Regions from separate parts of the Mesorhizobium sp. M0701 genome, predicted to be linked through region 1. Evidence: predicted binding sites of a transcription regulator. Region 1 holds the regulator's gene; each other region holds the start of a gene.
What was found. Region 1 encodes PhoB, which activates phosphate uptake and scavenging genes when phosphate is short. Its sites were predicted from a motif close to TGTCATNNANCTGTCAT; they were not measured.
Positions count from the first base shown of each region.

Region 2: a site for PhoB is predicted at 3,231-3,247, ahead of ppk2 (polyphosphate kinase 2). Genes of this name have one in related genera too.
Region 3: a site for PhoB is predicted at 2,197-2,213, ahead of phnF (phosphonate metabolism transcriptional regulator PhnF). Genes of this name have one in related genera too.

Region 1 is NZ_JAMYPO010000009.1:27,773-32,925, forward strand. Features, by position in the region: gene pstC (phosphate ABC transporter permease subunit PstC) at 1-179, shown strand, start outside; gene pstA (phosphate ABC transporter permease PstA) at 183-1,034, shown strand; gene pstB (phosphate ABC transporter ATP-binding protein PstB) at 1,031-1,834, shown strand; gene phoU (phosphate signaling complex protein PhoU) at 1,867-2,574, shown strand; gene phoB (phosphate regulon transcriptional regulator PhoB) at 2,591-3,280, shown strand; gene NKI24_RS11350 (ROK family protein) at 3,290-4,534, opposite strand; gene xylF (D-xylose ABC transporter substrate-binding protein) at 4,821-5,153, shown strand, end outside.
Region 2 is NZ_JAMYPO010000013.1:47,046-52,198, reverse strand. Features, by position in the region: gene NKI24_RS15120 (DUF8605 domain-containing protein) at 1-5, shown strand, start outside; gene hemB (porphobilinogen synthase) at 92-1,123, shown strand; gene NKI24_RS15110 (dihydrofolate reductase family protein) at 1,520-2,167, shown strand; gene ppk2 (polyphosphate kinase 2) at 2,216-3,136, opposite strand; gene NKI24_RS15100 (aldo/keto reductase) at 3,405-4,448, shown strand; gene NKI24_RS15095 (hypothetical protein) at 4,562-4,720, shown strand; gene NKI24_RS15090 (DUF982 domain-containing protein) at 4,772-5,029, opposite strand; gene NKI24_RS15085 (GntR family transcriptional regulator) at 5,126-5,153, opposite strand, start outside.
Region 3 is NZ_JAMYPO010000001.1:393,939-399,091, forward strand. Features, by position in the region: gene NKI24_RS01940 (ABC transporter permease) at 1-310, shown strand, start outside; gene NKI24_RS01945 (zinc-binding alcohol dehydrogenase family protein) at 381-1,397, shown strand; gene phnF (phosphonate metabolism transcriptional regulator PhnF) at 1,416-2,159, opposite strand; gene phnG (phosphonate C-P lyase system protein PhnG) at 2,295-2,756, shown strand; gene phnH (phosphonate C-P lyase system protein PhnH) at 2,756-3,382, shown strand; gene NKI24_RS01965 (carbon-phosphorus lyase complex subunit) at 3,367-4,479, shown strand; gene NKI24_RS01970 (alpha-D-ribose 1-methylphosphonate 5-phosphate C-P-lyase PhnJ) at 4,744-5,153, shown strand, end outside.

The sequences.
Region 1 (5,153 bases):
TGTTCGCGCCGGGCACGACGATCTCGGCGACCATCGCCAATGAATTCACCGAGGCCGACGGCGACCTCTACACCTCCTCGCTGGTTTCGCTTGGCCTGATCCTCTTCGTCATCACCTTCCTGATCCTTGCCGCCGCCCGCTATATGCTGATGCGGATCGACGCCCGTACGGGAGCCTGACCGATGTCGACATCCTCATCGCTCCACAGCCGCCGCAAAGCCAGGAATTCGGTGATGATGGCGCTTTGCGTCGTCGCCGCCGGCATCGGGCTTGCCTGGCTGGCGCTCATCCTCGGCGCACTGGTCTATAAGGGCACAGCCGGGCTTTCGTTCGCGGTCTTCACCGAGATGACACCACCACCGGGCGAGGCCGGCGGCCTGCTCAATGCCATCGCGGGCAGCCTGCTGATGACGATCATCGCCGTTGTCGTCGGCACGCCGATCGGCGTGCTGGCGGGAACCTACATGGCCGAGTATGGACGCTTTTCGCGCATCACCACCGTCGTCCGCTTCATCAACGACATCCTGTTGTCGGCGCCGTCGATCATCATCGGCTTGTTTGTCTATGAGCTGATGGTGCGGCCAATGGGACATTTCTCGGCCATTGCCGGCGCAGTTGCGCTTGCCATCCTGGTCATTCCGGTGGTCGTGCGCACCACTGAAGACATGCTCAGCCTAGTGCCGAACGCGTTGCGTGAAGCCGGTGCCGCGATCGGCGCGCCACGCTGGGTGGTGATCCGTTCGGTCGCCTACCGCGCCGCATTGTCCGGCATCGTCACCGGCATATTGCTGGCGATAGCACGCATTTCCGGCGAGACGGCGCCGCTGCTCTTCACCGCGCTCAACAACCAGTTCTGGAGCAGCAATATCAACGCGCCGATGGCCAGCCTGCCGGTGACCATCTTCCAGTTCGCTCTCAGCCCTTACGAGGAATGGCAGCAACTGGCGTGGACCGGCGCACTCATAATCACCCTGACGGTTCTGGGCTTGAGCATCCTCGCCCGCAGCCTTACCGGACGCAGAGAGGACAGATGACACAGATGTTGTCCCCAGACATGACGATGGCCGAAACGGTAGCCGAGAAGACGAAGATCGAGGTCAAGAACCTCAACTTCTACTACGGCCAGAGCAAGGCGCTGAAGGACATCAGCCTGTCGCTGCCCGAGCGCAGCGTCACGGCCTTCATCGGCCCTTCGGGTTGCGGGAAATCGACGCTGCTGCGTGTGTTCAACCGCATCTATGAGCTCTACCCAAAACAGACGGCCGAGGGCCAGGTGCTGCTCGACGGCAAGAACATTCTCGACCGGTCGCAGGATCTCAACCTCCTCAGGACCAAGATCGGCATGGTGTTCCAGAAGCCGACGCCGTTCCCGATGTCGATCTACGAGAACATCGCCTTCGGCGTCAGGCTCTACGAGAACCTCGGCAAGTCCGAGATGGACGGCCGCGTCGAACAGGCGTTGAAGCGCGCCGCGCTGTGGAGCGAGGTCAAGGACAAGCTCAACGCCAGCGGCTTGAGCCTGTCCGGCGGCCAGCAGCAGCGGCTCTGTATCGCCCGCACGGTGGCGGTGAAGCCGGAAGTCATTCTGCTCGACGAACCGGCTTCGGCCCTCGACCCGTTGTCGACCGCCAAGATCGAGGAACTGATCGACGAGTTGCAAGCCGACTACACGATCGTCATCGTCACCCACAACATGCAGCAGGCGGCGCGCGTGTCGCGCCAGACCGCCTTCATGTATCTGGGTGAGCTGGTCGAGTTCGACCGGACCGAGAAGATCTTCACGTCGCCCCGCGAGAAGCGCACGCAGGACTACATCACTGGCCGCTTCGGCTGAGCCGTTCCGATCATGCATATGAGGACAGGACCATGGGCGAACACACAGTCGCTTCTTTCGACGAGGATCTCGAGCAGATCAGCAAGCTGATCCGCGACATGGCCGACCTCGCCGGTTCGATGGTCGGCGGGGCGACCAAGGCCCTGTTGAATTCCGACAACGTGCTGGCGCAACGCGTCGTTTCCGACGACGCCATCATGGATGCGCGTCAACGCGAACTGGACGACCGCGCCATCACCCTCATCGCCAAACGCCAGCCGATGGCCCACGATCTTCGCCATGTGGTCGGAGCGATCCGCATGGCGGGCGACCTCGAACGCATCGGCGACCTTGCCAAGAATATCGCCAAGCGCGTGAGTGCGGTCGGCCTCAGCGCCACGCCGCGGGACCTGTCGCATTCCATCGACGCGATGGCGCAACTGGTTCTCATCCAGGTGCAGGGTGTCATCGAGGAATATGCTGCAGGCGATGCGGCCGCGTTGGCCAAGCTGCGTGCCGCCGACGAGCGCATCGACGTCAAATACACGTCCGTGTTCCGCGAGCTCTTGACCTACATGATGGAAGATCCGCGCAACATCACCGCTTGCACGCACCTGCTGTTCTGCGCCAAGAATCTGGAGCGGATCGGCGACCATGTCACCAACATCGCCGAAAATGCGTATTATGTGCTGACCGGCGAGCAATTGCCGGTCAATCGTCCGAAGCAGGACGAAACGACAATGTCCGCACCGGTGACATGATGGGGGTGCCCAGCCGATGATCGCACCACGCATAATGGTGGTGGAGGACGAGGAGCCGTTGGGTGTGCTGCTCCGCTACAATCTCGAATCCGAAGGCTACCAGGTCGAGGTGGTGACACGCGGCGACGAAGCCGAGATCCGTTTGCAGGAGAATGTGCCCGACCTTTTGGTGCTCGACTGGATGATACCAGCGGTTTCCGGCATCGAGCTCTGTCGTCGGTTGCGGGTGCGCCCCGAAACCGAGCGGCTGCCGATCATCATGCTGACCGCGCGCGGCGAGGAGAGCGACCGGGTGCGCGGTCTTTCGACCGGCGCCGACGACTATCTGGTCAAACCGTTTTCGACACCAGAATTCATGGCCAGGGTCAAGGCGCTGCTACGGCGCGCCAAGCCGGAAGTGCTGTCCAGCGTGCTGAAGGTCGGCGACATCGTGCTCGATCGCGAATCGCACAGGGTCTATCGCAAGAAGAGCGAAATCAGGCTCGGGCCGACCGAATTCCGGCTGCTCGAGTTCATGATGCGGCATCCGGGCCGTGTCTTCTCGCGCAGCCAGTTACTCGATAATGTCTGGGGCGAGACAATCTACATCGACGAACGCACCGTCGACGTGCATGTCGGGCGGCTGCGCAAAGCCGTCAACAACGGCCGGATGCCGGATGTCATCCGCACCATCCGCGGTGCCGGCTATGCGATCAGGGAAGATTGACCCGCCTGGTCATGCTACGTTCTTTCTGACGCTGGGCCTCATTTGCGCGCCCGGCGCGAAAATCTCCTGGTCGACGAAGCTTAACGCCCGCATCGCGCAGCCTTCGCGGATCAGCGGCAATTCGTTCGGCTCTGTATCGAAGGAGATCGAGCCTGAATGCTGGCCGCCGGCGGTCTGGGCGATTGCCTTCCGCAAGGCCGGCTCGATCAGATCGAAGGCGGCGGCACTGGCGCCGACCATCGCGACCGGTGCCGGATCGATCAGCGCGAACAGCGAGCCGAGACCGAAACCCAGCGCTTCGCCGGCCTTGCGGTAGGCCTCGCGTTCCGGCCCATCTTTCTCGCGCGCCCGGGCCGCCAGTGCTCGCATGTCGGCGTCGCTGACGTCGGCGACCGGTTCGCTGTCTTCGCTCATCTGCCTGGCGTTGCGCCAGATGGCGTAGTTGCCGGCATACGCCTCGATGCAGCCGCGCCGCCCGCAACGGCAGAGCGCGCCGCCCGGACGATGGATCATTTGGCCAAATTCGCCGCCCGAGGAATGCGTCCCGGTGAACAGTTCGCCCTTCAGCACCAGCCCCATGCCGATGCCATGCGAAAGCAGGATGGCGATGAAGTCGTCGCGATAGCGATCCGGATTGCGCCAGCGCAAAGCCACCGCCATCATGTTGCAGTCGTTCTCCACCGTTGCCGGGATGCCGAATTCGCCCTCCAGCATGTCGGCAAAGGCGATGTCGGTCTGCGGCGTGATCGGCGACCACAGCATGGCGCGTGCAGGGGAGTCGGTAATGCCCTGAATCGCCAGGGCGATGCGGGCGACACTGCGGACGTCAAGGTCTGGATCCTGCAGCCGGCGCCGGACGATGGCCATGCATTCACGGATCAGCTCGTCGCGCGGCATGGTCAGCGTGTCCAGCCGGCGCTGTTCCTCGGCGACCACCTGTCCCGTATAGTCGATAATGGCGGCCGACAGGAAATTCAGCGACAACACCACGGTCAGCACCGCCGCCGCTTCCGGATTGAGGGCGAGGCCGACCTGCGGACGACCGCGTTTCAACGAAACGGGCTCACTTGCCTTGCTCTCGGCGAGGATGCCTTCCCGTATCAGGTCGGAAGAGATCGCCGATATGGTCGAATGACTGAGGCCGGTGGTAGCTGCGATCTCAGTACGCGATGGCTGGCCGGCCCGGCGCACCGCCGAGATCACCATCGCCCGGTTGCGCCGGCGCAAATCGTCATGGCGGATTCCGACCGACATTGTTTTGCTTTCCTCCCGGTTGCCGCGGCCGCTCATGAACCGGAAGCCGTCGGTAATGTCCGACAAATAGTGTCGGATGCAGGCAAATAGTGTCAGATGCAGGTGGCGCTGTCATCGTTTATTCCGACGCTCGAAAAAACTCGCAGAGTCATCAAAATCCATCAGAATCGATGTTGACAGCAGCCGGAGATCGGGCCAGTATTTTTTCGAGGCTCGAAAAAATTAGAGCTTCTAAGCTGGTCTTTGAGCCAATTGGTCACGCCGTACGCGGCGCAGGGAGGATATGATGAAGAAATTCACGACCGCCATTCTGGCGGGTGTCGCCATGACGCTGGCGCTGGCGTCGGTGGCGCAGGCTAAAGACAAGGTCATCGGCGTTTCCTGGTCGAACTTCCAGGAAGAGCGCTGGAAGACCGACGAGGCCGCAATGAAGGCGGCCATCGAGGCCGCAGGCGACAAGTATATTTCCGCCGACGCACAGTCCAACCCCGGCAAGCAGCTCACCGACGTCGAGAGCCTGATCTCGCAGGGCGCCAACGCACTGATCATCCTGGCGCAGGACGCCTCGGCCATCGGGCCGGCCGTGCAGAAGGCACTGGACGAAGGCATCCCGGTCGTC
Region 2 (5,153 bases), on a different contig from region 1:
AATAGCACCCGACAGGACCCTGGCACAATCGTGTCGCATTGGTCAGCAGCGGAGGCTCGTGGTAAAAGCCGCCCGATCCGGAGTTTTTGCGATGAACAAATTCACCCCTGCAAAGCCTGCCGGCGCGCGCAGCGTCGACGAGATCACCGGCAGCCGGCGTCTGCGGCGCATGCGCAAGGCCGATTGGTCGCGCCGCCTTGTCCAGGAGAACCGGCTCTCGGTCGACGATCTGATTTGGCCGATCTTCGTCGTCGACGGCAGACAAGTGCGCGAACCGATCGCCGCCATGCCCGGCGTGTTCCGCCTGTCGCTCGACCTCGCCGTCAAGGAGGCCGAGCGCGCGGCCAAGCTTGGCATTCCGGCGATCGCCACTTTCCCCAATGTGGAGCTCGGCCTGCGCGATCAGACCGGTTCGCACATCCTCGATCCGGAAAACATCATCAACCGCGCCACCCGCGCTATCAAGCGGGCGGTGCCGGAGATCGGCATCATCACCGACGCGGCGCTTGACCCGTTCACCTCGCATGGCCATGACGGCATCTTGCGCGAGGGCATTATCGTCAATGATGAAACGGTGGAGCAAGTGACGGCGGCGGCCGTCATCCAGGCGGCGGCGGGGGCCGACATCATTGCCCCCTCGGACATGATGGACGGCCGGATCGGTGCCATCCGCGATGCGCTCGACGCCAATGGATTTCAGGATGTGGCGATCATGTCCTATGCGACCAAGTTCGCATCCGCTTTTTACGGCCCCTACCGTGAGGCGGTCGGCACCGCCGGCCTGCTCAAGGGCGACAAGAAGACCTATTATATCGATCACGCCAATTCCGACGAAGCGGTGCGCGAGGCCGAGCAGGATCTGGCCGAGGGCGCCGACATGCTGATGGTCAAGCCCGGCCTGCCCTATCTCGACATCATCCGCCGGCTGAAAGTCGAGTTGCAGATGCCGACCTTTGCCTATCAGGTCTCGGGCGAATATTCGATGATCAAGGCCGCCGCCGCCAATGGCTGGATCGACGGCGAAAAGGCGATGCTGGAATCGCTGCTCGCCTTCAAGCGCGCCGGCTGCGACGGCATCCTGACCTACTTCGCGCCGGAAGTGGCGGCGATGCTCAAGGGGTGATGCGCCTTTGTAGCGTCTACATCGAGTAGTGTTCGTTCGTCCAAAGCGCGACATGGAACGCCGTAGGACATCGCTTCAAGTTTACGCTGCCCCTCGTTGCCCTGCCGGGTATTTCTCCCCGTAAAGTGGCAGGGAGAAAGACGCGTTCGTAAAAGATTTTACCAATCTCCAGCGTTGCAAAAACATCGACGTTGCGGCCGGCCCCTTCTCCCCGTCACTATACAGGGAGAAGCTGCCGGCAGGCGGATGACGGGCGGCGCCGACATTGAGATTGGTTATTCCAACATGATTTGGAAGCGATTGCCCCGCCAGCAAAAATACCGCTTGCAAAATGCAATCAGTTAAGCTACCCCGATAACTGCTTGCATGTCACAATTGGTTATCGAGGAGGCTCCCATGTCCAAGCTTCGCGTCAGCGCTTTCACCCTGTCGATCGACGGCTTCGGCGCCGGTCCCGACCAAGACCTGAAGAACCCGCTGGGTGTTGGCGGAGAAGCCCTGCACGAATGGATGTTCGGCACCCGCACCTTCCGCAAGATGGTCCTCGGCAAGGATGGCGGGACCACGGACACCGACGAGGCGTTCGCGGCACGCAGCTTCGAAAATGTCGGCGCATGGATCCTCGGCCGCAACATGTTTGGGCCGATCCGCGGCGAATGGCCGGATGACAGCTGGAAAGGCTGGTGGGGTGACAACCCACCCTACCACGTGCCGGTCTTCGTGCTCACGCACCATGCGCGTGATCCTATTGTCATGGAGGGCGGCACGACCTTCTATTTCGTGACCGACGGCATCCACTCAGCGCTGGAGAAGGCGAAGGCAGTGGCTGACGGTAAGGATGTACGGCTGGGCGGCGGCGTTTCTACGATCCGGCAATATCTCAAGGAAAAGCTCATCGACGAAATGCATCTGGCGATCTCACCGGTCCTGCTAGGCGCCGGCGAGAGCCTTTTTGCCGGCATCGACATGCCCAAGCTCGGCTATCGCTGCAGCGAGCAGGTCGCGACGCCGAAGGCCACGCATGTCATCATCGAGCGCACCTAGCTTGTTGCAGGGTGCCGCCATGGAGCGGCGCCCTCCTCGCCGCTTTAGTCAGTACTTCTCCGGCACATACAGTTCGCGCGGCAGTACCTGGCGCTCGTATTCGGGATTGAAGACGCGCTCCGGCAGTGTGATCTCCTCGTGCGGCACCTCCTCATAGGGCATCTGCTTGAGGAGATGGTCGATGCAGTTCAGCCGTGCCCGTTTCTTGTCGTTGCCCTCGACGATGAACCACGGGGCTTCCGGGATATTGGTGCGGGCGAACGTTTCTTCCTTGGCCTTGGTGTACTGCTCCCAGCGCACGCGCGACTGGAGGTCCATCGGCGACAGTTTCCATTGCTTCATCGGGTCATGGATGCGCATCAAAAAGCGCATCTGCTGCTCCTCGTCGGTGATCGAAAACCAGTATTTGACAAGCGTAATGCCTGAGCGGACCAGCATGCGTTCGAAATCCGGAACGTCGCGGAAGAACTCCTCGACCTGATCCGGCTGGGCAAAGCCCATTACCCGCTCGACGCCGGAGCGGTTGTACCAGGAGCGGTCGAACAGCACGATCTCGCCGCCGGCCGGCAGATGCGGAACGTAGCGCTGGAAATACCATTGCGACTTCTCGCGCTCGGTCGGCGCCGGAAGTGCTGCGACGCGGCAGATGCGCGGATTAAGCCTCTGGGTGATGCGCTTGATAACACCACCCTTGCCCGCCGAGTCGCGGCCCTCGAAAACCACGACGAGCTTCTTCTTGTGATAGGCGACCCAGGACTGCAGCTTGATCAACTCGGATTGCAGCGTGATGAGATCGCGAAAATACTGCAGGCGGTCGATCGATGGCGGATGTGCATTCTTGTAGATCTTGGCGATCTCCATCGACAGCGCCGGCTCCGAGATTTCCAGCTCATAGTCTTCATCCAGCGTGTCGGCGAGTTCCGCTTCCAGCCAGTCCCTGGCCGGGGAATTCTGTTTTATCTCGGTCATTTACGCTGCTCCGCTTACAGGCCTTGCCGGCCGCTGTCAGGCGCTCTGCCGCCCGGCCCGGCGGCCGGAAATCGAAGCGCTGGACCGACCGGCAATGACGGTTTTATTGCAGTCACTACTGAGCTGGCTGTGCGTTTCAATCCGCAAGATGTGATCGAGCTTGCCCTGCGGAACGGGCGACAAGCGGAACGAATTATCCTACAAATAGCCGGTTCATTGAGGGCTGTCGTCTGCAACGCCCTTTCCCGATAAATTGTGAGGATACGACATGGAATACCGCACTCTCGGCCGTTCCGGGCTGAAGGTTTCAACGCTGACCATGGGCACCATGACGTTCGGCGGCGGCGGCGCGTTTTCGGCGGTCGGCAAGACCGACCTCGACGAGGCGCGCCGGATGATCGACCTTTGCATCGATGCCGGCGTCAATGTCATCGACACCGCCAACGTCTATTCGAACGGCGTGTCGGAAGAGATCATCGGCGAGGCGCTCGGCGGCAAGCGCAAGGGCGACGTGCTGATCGCCTCCAAGGCGCGCATGCGGATCGGCAAAGGCCCCAATGATGAAGGCCTGTCGCGCTACCATCTGATCCGCGAATGCGAGAGGAGCCTGAAGCGGCTCAGGACGGATGTCATCGACATCTATTTCCTGCACGAGTGGGATGGCCTGACACCGCTTGAGGAAACCATCGCCGCGCTCGACACGCTGGTCGCGCAGGGCAAGGTCCGTTATGTCGGCTGCTCCAATTATTCCGGCTGGCAAGTGATGAAGGGGCTGGGGATCAGCGACCGTCATCACCAGCCGCGCTTCGTCACCCAGCAGATCCATTACACGTTGGAAGCGCGCGAGGCCGAGTATGAATTGTTGCCGATCTCGGTCGACCAAGGGCTCGGCGTGCTGGTCTGGAGCCCGCTTGCCGGCGGGTTGCTGTCCGGCAAATACCACCGTGACCAGCCGACCGCCCGCCAGCTCAGCGGCTGGTCGGAACCGCCGATCCGCGACGAGGACCGGCTGTGGCGGATCGTCGACACGCTGATCGATATCGGCAATAATCACGGCGTGTCGGCGGCGCAGGTGGCGCTTGCCTGGCTGCTCGGCCGGCCCGCTGTCAGTTCGCTGGTGATCGGCGGACGAACCGAAGCCCATTTCAAAGACAATATCGCCGCTGCAAGCCTTGTGCTTGCCGATGAGGAGCGCACACGGCTCGATGTGGTCAGCAGGCCGCCCGTGCTCTATCCCTACTGGCACCAGCAATTCACGGCAAAGGACCGGTTCGGGCCGGCCGATCTCGTTCTCGACCGCGACGGCGCCTGAAAAGCCGGGCTCTCCGGACTGCGCCGAGATATGGAGCCCGATCGTGCCTTGCGGTGTTGTGTTTGCGGTCCAATGCTCCTAGGCAAAGGCCAAGCACAACGAAAGGAAACGATATGGCACGAGCACCGAACTACGGTCAGGAACGCAAGGAACGCGACCGGCAGAAGGCTGCCAAGAAGGCGGAAAAGCAGGCTGCCAAGGTCGCAGCCAAGGAGCGATCGAAGCCCGAGGGCGAGAGCGAGTCCCAAACCAAAACCGAAACGGCAGAGTGATGATATCCGGGCTGCCAGGCGGGCCGGGCCTCGGTCAAATCCCGCTATGCCTCAGGCAGGCGCCTTGTCGCTGACGAAGACGTTCACTTCACGAGCGGCGGCAATGAAGGCCCGTCTTGCGTTCATGGCCGGCTTGTCGCCGGCCAGCGCATCATGACAGGCTTGCAACGCTTCGCGGTGCTTGGGGCTGCGCTTGCCGGGCCAATTGTTGAGGAGGTAGTCGGAAGCCTCGCGGGCCGTACGCAAGAGCTGATTGCTTCCCGCCGCGCCCTTGACGGTCACGGGTGTGTCAAATCGGTTGTTTTCCATCGCCGCTCTTACGCCATCGGCATTTGCGAAGCGAGACCGAAAGTAGCATTCTTCGCTCATCTGCTCTTTTCGTGATCAATGGCAGCCGATCCTCACTCAAGCGACGACGGCAAATCCACGGGCG
Region 3 (5,153 bases), on a different contig from region 1:
GGCCTACACGCTGTCGGGCCTGTGCGCGGCCTTCGTCGGCGTGCTGCTTGCCTCGCGCATCGGCATCGGCAATCCGACGCAGGCCGAGGGCTGGGAATTGCAGGCGATCGCCTCCTCGGTGATCGGCGGCACCTCGCTGTTCGGCGCTGTCGGCTCCGTGCACGGACCGCTGCTCGGCGCCTTCATCCTTGCCACCATCAACAACGGCGCCAATCTGCTCAACGTCAACGCCTTCTGGCAGCGCATCATCACCGGCGTGCTGATCATCGTCATCGTCTATTTCGACGGGCTGCGCCGCCGCGGCAAATAGACCGCCTCCCAACAATCGCCGGCCTCGCCACAGCAGGGCCGGCAGTGCCATGAACCGACTGGATTGAAGCATGAAAGCCGTCGTCTGCCGCTCGCCCGGCGAACTTGTCCTCGAAAATCGTCCGGCGCCTGGCGCGCCCCCCGCCGGCTGGGCGCTGGTCGCCGTCAGCCATGTCGGCATCTGCGGCACCGACTATCACATCTTCGAAGGCAAGCACCCGTTCCTCGCCTATCCCCGCATCATGGGCCACGAGGTTTCCGGCACCGTGATCGAGGTTGGCGAGGGCGTCGATCTCGCCGTCGGCGAAGCGGTGGTCGTCAATCCCTATCTCGCCTGCGGCAAATGCATCGCCTGCCGGCAAGGCAAGCCGAATTGCTGTGTCATGATCGAGGTGCTCGGCGTCCACCGCGACGGCGCGATGTGCGAGCAGATCCTGGTGCCGGCGCAAAATCTTTATCCGGCAAACGGCTTGTCGCTGGCCGATGCTGCCGCCGTCGAATTCCTGGCGATCGGCGCCCATGCCGTGCGGCGCTCGCTGGCTGATCCAGGTGCGCGCACGCTGGTCATCGGCGCCGGCCCGATCGGGCTCGGCACGGCGCTGTTCGCCCGCATCGCCGGGCTCGATGTGACGCTGCTCGACATGAGCGCTGAACGGCTTGGCTTTGCCGAAAGCGAACTCGGCTTCGCGACGCTCGACGGCTCGCGGGGCGCTGCTGCCGACCTGGTGCGGGAAGCAACCGGCGGCGACGGCTTCGACGTGGTTTTCGATGCCACCGGCAACACCCGGTCTGTGCAGTCGGCCTTCGCTCATGTCGCGCACGGCGGGGCGCTGGTCCTGGTCAGCGTCGTCAAGGACGACATCGCCTTTTCCGATCCCGAATTCCACAAGCGCGAGATGATGCTGATCGGCAGCCGCAACGCCCTGCGTGCCGATTTCGATCATGTCGCCGCCTCGATCCGCAACGGCGCGCTGCCGCTGGCAAAGCTGGTCACCCACCGCACCACGCTTGGCGAGACGCCGCACGACCTCGCCCGCTGGGCGCATGAGAAGTCCGGCCTGATCAAGGCCGTCATTCAAGTCGGATGATGCCAGGGCTGCCGCATCTCAGAGCGCCGACAATTTGAGCTCGATCCGCTCGGCCGGGAAGCGCGACTCCGAAAACTGTATCGGCTGACCGTCGGGCGTGACGTTGACGGCGACCGTCACCAGCACGATGGCGCCGGGCTGCAGCTCGAGGTCCGCAAGGTCGGCGGCATCGGCATGGCGCGCCGACAGCACGGTCGATTGCCTGAGATAGTCGTCGATGCCGAAACGTGCCAGCGATGCGGTGATCGAACCGGTTTCCGCCATGGCGGCATCGATGCCGGCAAAGCGCCTGGCATCGAACCAGCCGGCCGCGCGGGACACCGGCATTCCATCGGCTTCGCCGCGCGTTTCCAGGCGTATCACATCGGCCCCCGTCGCAAGGCCTAAGCCCTCTGCGACACGACGGTTGGCCGGCTCGATCGATGACGCGAGCAAGGTGATATGCCGCTCGGACGCCTGTCCTTGCAATCCCTCGGAAAAGCGGGTGCGGGCGCCGATCGGATAAGACAGCCGCTTGCGCGACAGCACGAAGGTGCCGCGCCCCTGCTCCGCCCTGAGCACACCCTCCTGCACCAGCGCTGCGATAGCGCTACGCACCGTGTGGCGGTTGACGCCATAGCGTCCGGCCAACGCGATCTCCGGCGGCAGCGCGGCATTCTCGGGAAAATCGCCGGCGGCGATCGAATGCAGTATCTGGTCGGCGATCTGCCGCCACAGCGCGACACCGCTGCGCCGCTCGATGCTGTTGGCTTGTCCGATCATCTCCCGCCCCAATTCCTCGCGCCGATCTTTTGGCCCGTGTCACGTGCCCGTCATGGACACACGCTAGATAGTGGATATAATTTGTATAGTTGTCTATATCAATAGACAAATGAACGCAGACGAGGAGCACCGGCCATGCGAGGACGGGAAGCGCGAGAGCAGGCGGAGCGCAAGGCCGTGATGGCGACGCTGGCGCAATCGGCCGGCGACGACATCGTCCGCCTCTGGGACGAAGCCGGCCTGCCTTGCGAAGCGGAACTTCTGCGTGGCCCCGAAACCGGCCTGGTTACGGTACGCGGCCGCATCGGCGGCGGTGGTGCCCCTTTCAATGTCGGCGAGGCGACGGTCACCCGTGCCACGGTGCGGCTTGCGTCCGGCCATGTCGGCCACTGCTACGCGCTCGGCCGCGACAAGCAGAAGGCAAGGCTGGCGGCAATCGCCGATGCGCTGTGGCAAGACCCGGCCCACCGCAATGAGGTCGAGATCAGGATCGTTGCGCCCTTGCAAGCGGCACTGGCCAAGGCGCGTGAACAGCTCCGCGCCGAGACGGCGGCGACCAAGGTCGATTTCTTCACCATGGTGCGCGGAGAAGACTGATGGATATCGCCACTCAATCTATTGAAGGCGGCTTCGCCGATCCGGTATTCAACGCGCAGACTGTATTCCGCGCCGTCATGGATGCGATGGCGCGGCCGGGCAGCGTGCAGCCGCTGCCGGCCCTCGCCCACCCCCCGGCGCCGCTGTCGGCCACCGCCGGCGCCGTTGCGCTGACGCTGTGCGACAACGACACGCCGCTCTGGCTCGACCCGGCTTTGCAGGCGTCGGCGGTGAAATCCTGGCTTGGCTTCCATACCGGCGCGCCGCTGGCCAACACCCCGGCCGACGCGCATTTCGCGCTGATCGCCACGCCGGCCGAGATGATGGCGCTCGACGGGTTTTCGCAAGGCACCCAGGATTATCCCGATCGTTCGACGACGCTGATCCTCGAGGTCGGCGATCTCATCTCCGGCGCTCCGCTGCTGCTCGAAGGCCCGGGCATCGAGAAGACTGCGACGATCGCGCCGGCGCAAATGCCACGCCATTTCGTCGAACAATGGAAGCAGAACAACCAGCGCTTTCCCCGCGGTGTCGACATCGTCCTCGCCACCCCTGACGGCGTTGCCTGCCTGCCGCGCACGACGCGCATCAAGATCCATGGAGGCGTAGCATGTATGTTGCGGTAAAGGGTGGCGAGACGGCCATTCGCAATGCTCACAAACTGCTCGCCGACCGCCGGCGCGGCGACCGTTCGGTGCCCGCACTTCGTCTCGACCAGATCGTCGAGCAACTGGCGCTCGGCGTCGACCGGGTGATGAGCGAAGGTTCGCTCTACGACAGGGAATTGGCGGCACTCGCCATCGTCCAGGCGCGCGGCGACATGATCGAGGCGATCTTCCTGGTTCGCGCCTATCGCACCACGCTGCCGCGTTTCGGCTACACCAGGGCGATCGACACCGGCACGATGCTGGTCGAGCGGCGGGTGTCGGCGACCTACAAGGATCTGCCCGGCGGCCAGTTGCTCGGCCCGACTTTCGACTACACCCACCGGCTGCTCGATCCCGAACTTGCTACCGGCGGCGATGTCGCCGAGCCGGAACAGCGTGCAGGCGAAGCGGAGGCGATGCCGCGCGTCTCGGCCATCCTCGCCCGCGAAGGCCTGATCGAGCCCGACGGCGACATGCTTGGGGATCATACCCCCGGCGACATCACCCGCGAGCCGCTCGAATTCCCGATGGCGCGCGACATCCGACTGCAGGCGCTGTCGCGCGGCGACGAGGGATTTCTGCTGGCGCTCGGCTATTCCACCCAGCGCGGCTACGCGCGCAACCATCCCTTCGTCGGCGAGGTTCGCATCGGCGAGGTCGAACTGGAACTGGACGTGCCGGAACTGCCCTTTGCCGTGCCGCTCGGCAGCATCCGCGTCACCGAATGCCAGATGGTCAACCAGTTCAAGGGCTCGGCCAAGGCGCCGCCGCAATTCACCCGCGGCTACGGCCTCGTCTTCGGCCAGAGCGAGCGCAAGGCGATGGCCATGGCACTATGCGACCGCGCGCTGCGCGCCTCGGAGTTGGGTGAGGATGTCATCGCCGCCGCGCAGGACGAGGAGTTCGTCATCTCGCATTCCGACAATGTCCAGGCGACCGGCTTCGTCGAGCATCTGAAGCTGCCGCATTATGTCGACTTCCAGGCCGAGCTCGACCTCGTGCGCCGCATGCGCACCGAGCACGACGCCCGCGAAAATGCCGGCAAGGGCGAAGAGAAGAGGCAGGCAGCGGAATGACTTCAGTTAGCTCCACCACCGTGACCTCCCCGTCTGGGGAATGGCCTCCGGATCCGCCGTAACCGCTACTGCCGCCAATGGTCTCGCCTTGCGCGCCTTCCCTCGGCTCGGGAAGAACCATTCTTCGAAGCACAAAGGCAACCACCCCGACGAACACCAGCAACAGGATTCCGAGGCGCATCCATCCGGTCGGGGTCATCGGAGCCCAGCCCCTTTTCCGTGTCTTGGAACTCAATTCGGTAGCACAGAGCGGAAGCGATCGCCATGACCGACATCGCCATCTACAACTTCGCCTATCTTGACGAACAGACCAAGCGGATGATCCGTCGGGCGATCCTCAAGGGCATCGCCATTCCTGGCTATCAGGTGCCGTTCGCCTCGCGCGAAATGCCGATGCCCTATGGTTGGGGCACCGGCGGCGTCCAGGTCACCGCTTCGATCATTGGCCCGGACGATGTGCTCAAGGTCATTGACCAGGGCGCCGACGACACCACCAATGCCGTCTCGATCCGCGCCTTCTTCAAGAAGGTCGCCAATGTCGCGGTCACCACCGAGACGGCGAAGGCGACCATCATCCAGACCCGCCACCGCATCCCTGAATATCCGCTGAGTGCCGGTCAGGTGCTGGTCTACCAGGTGCCCATCCCCGAGCCGCTGCGCTTCCTCGAGCCGCG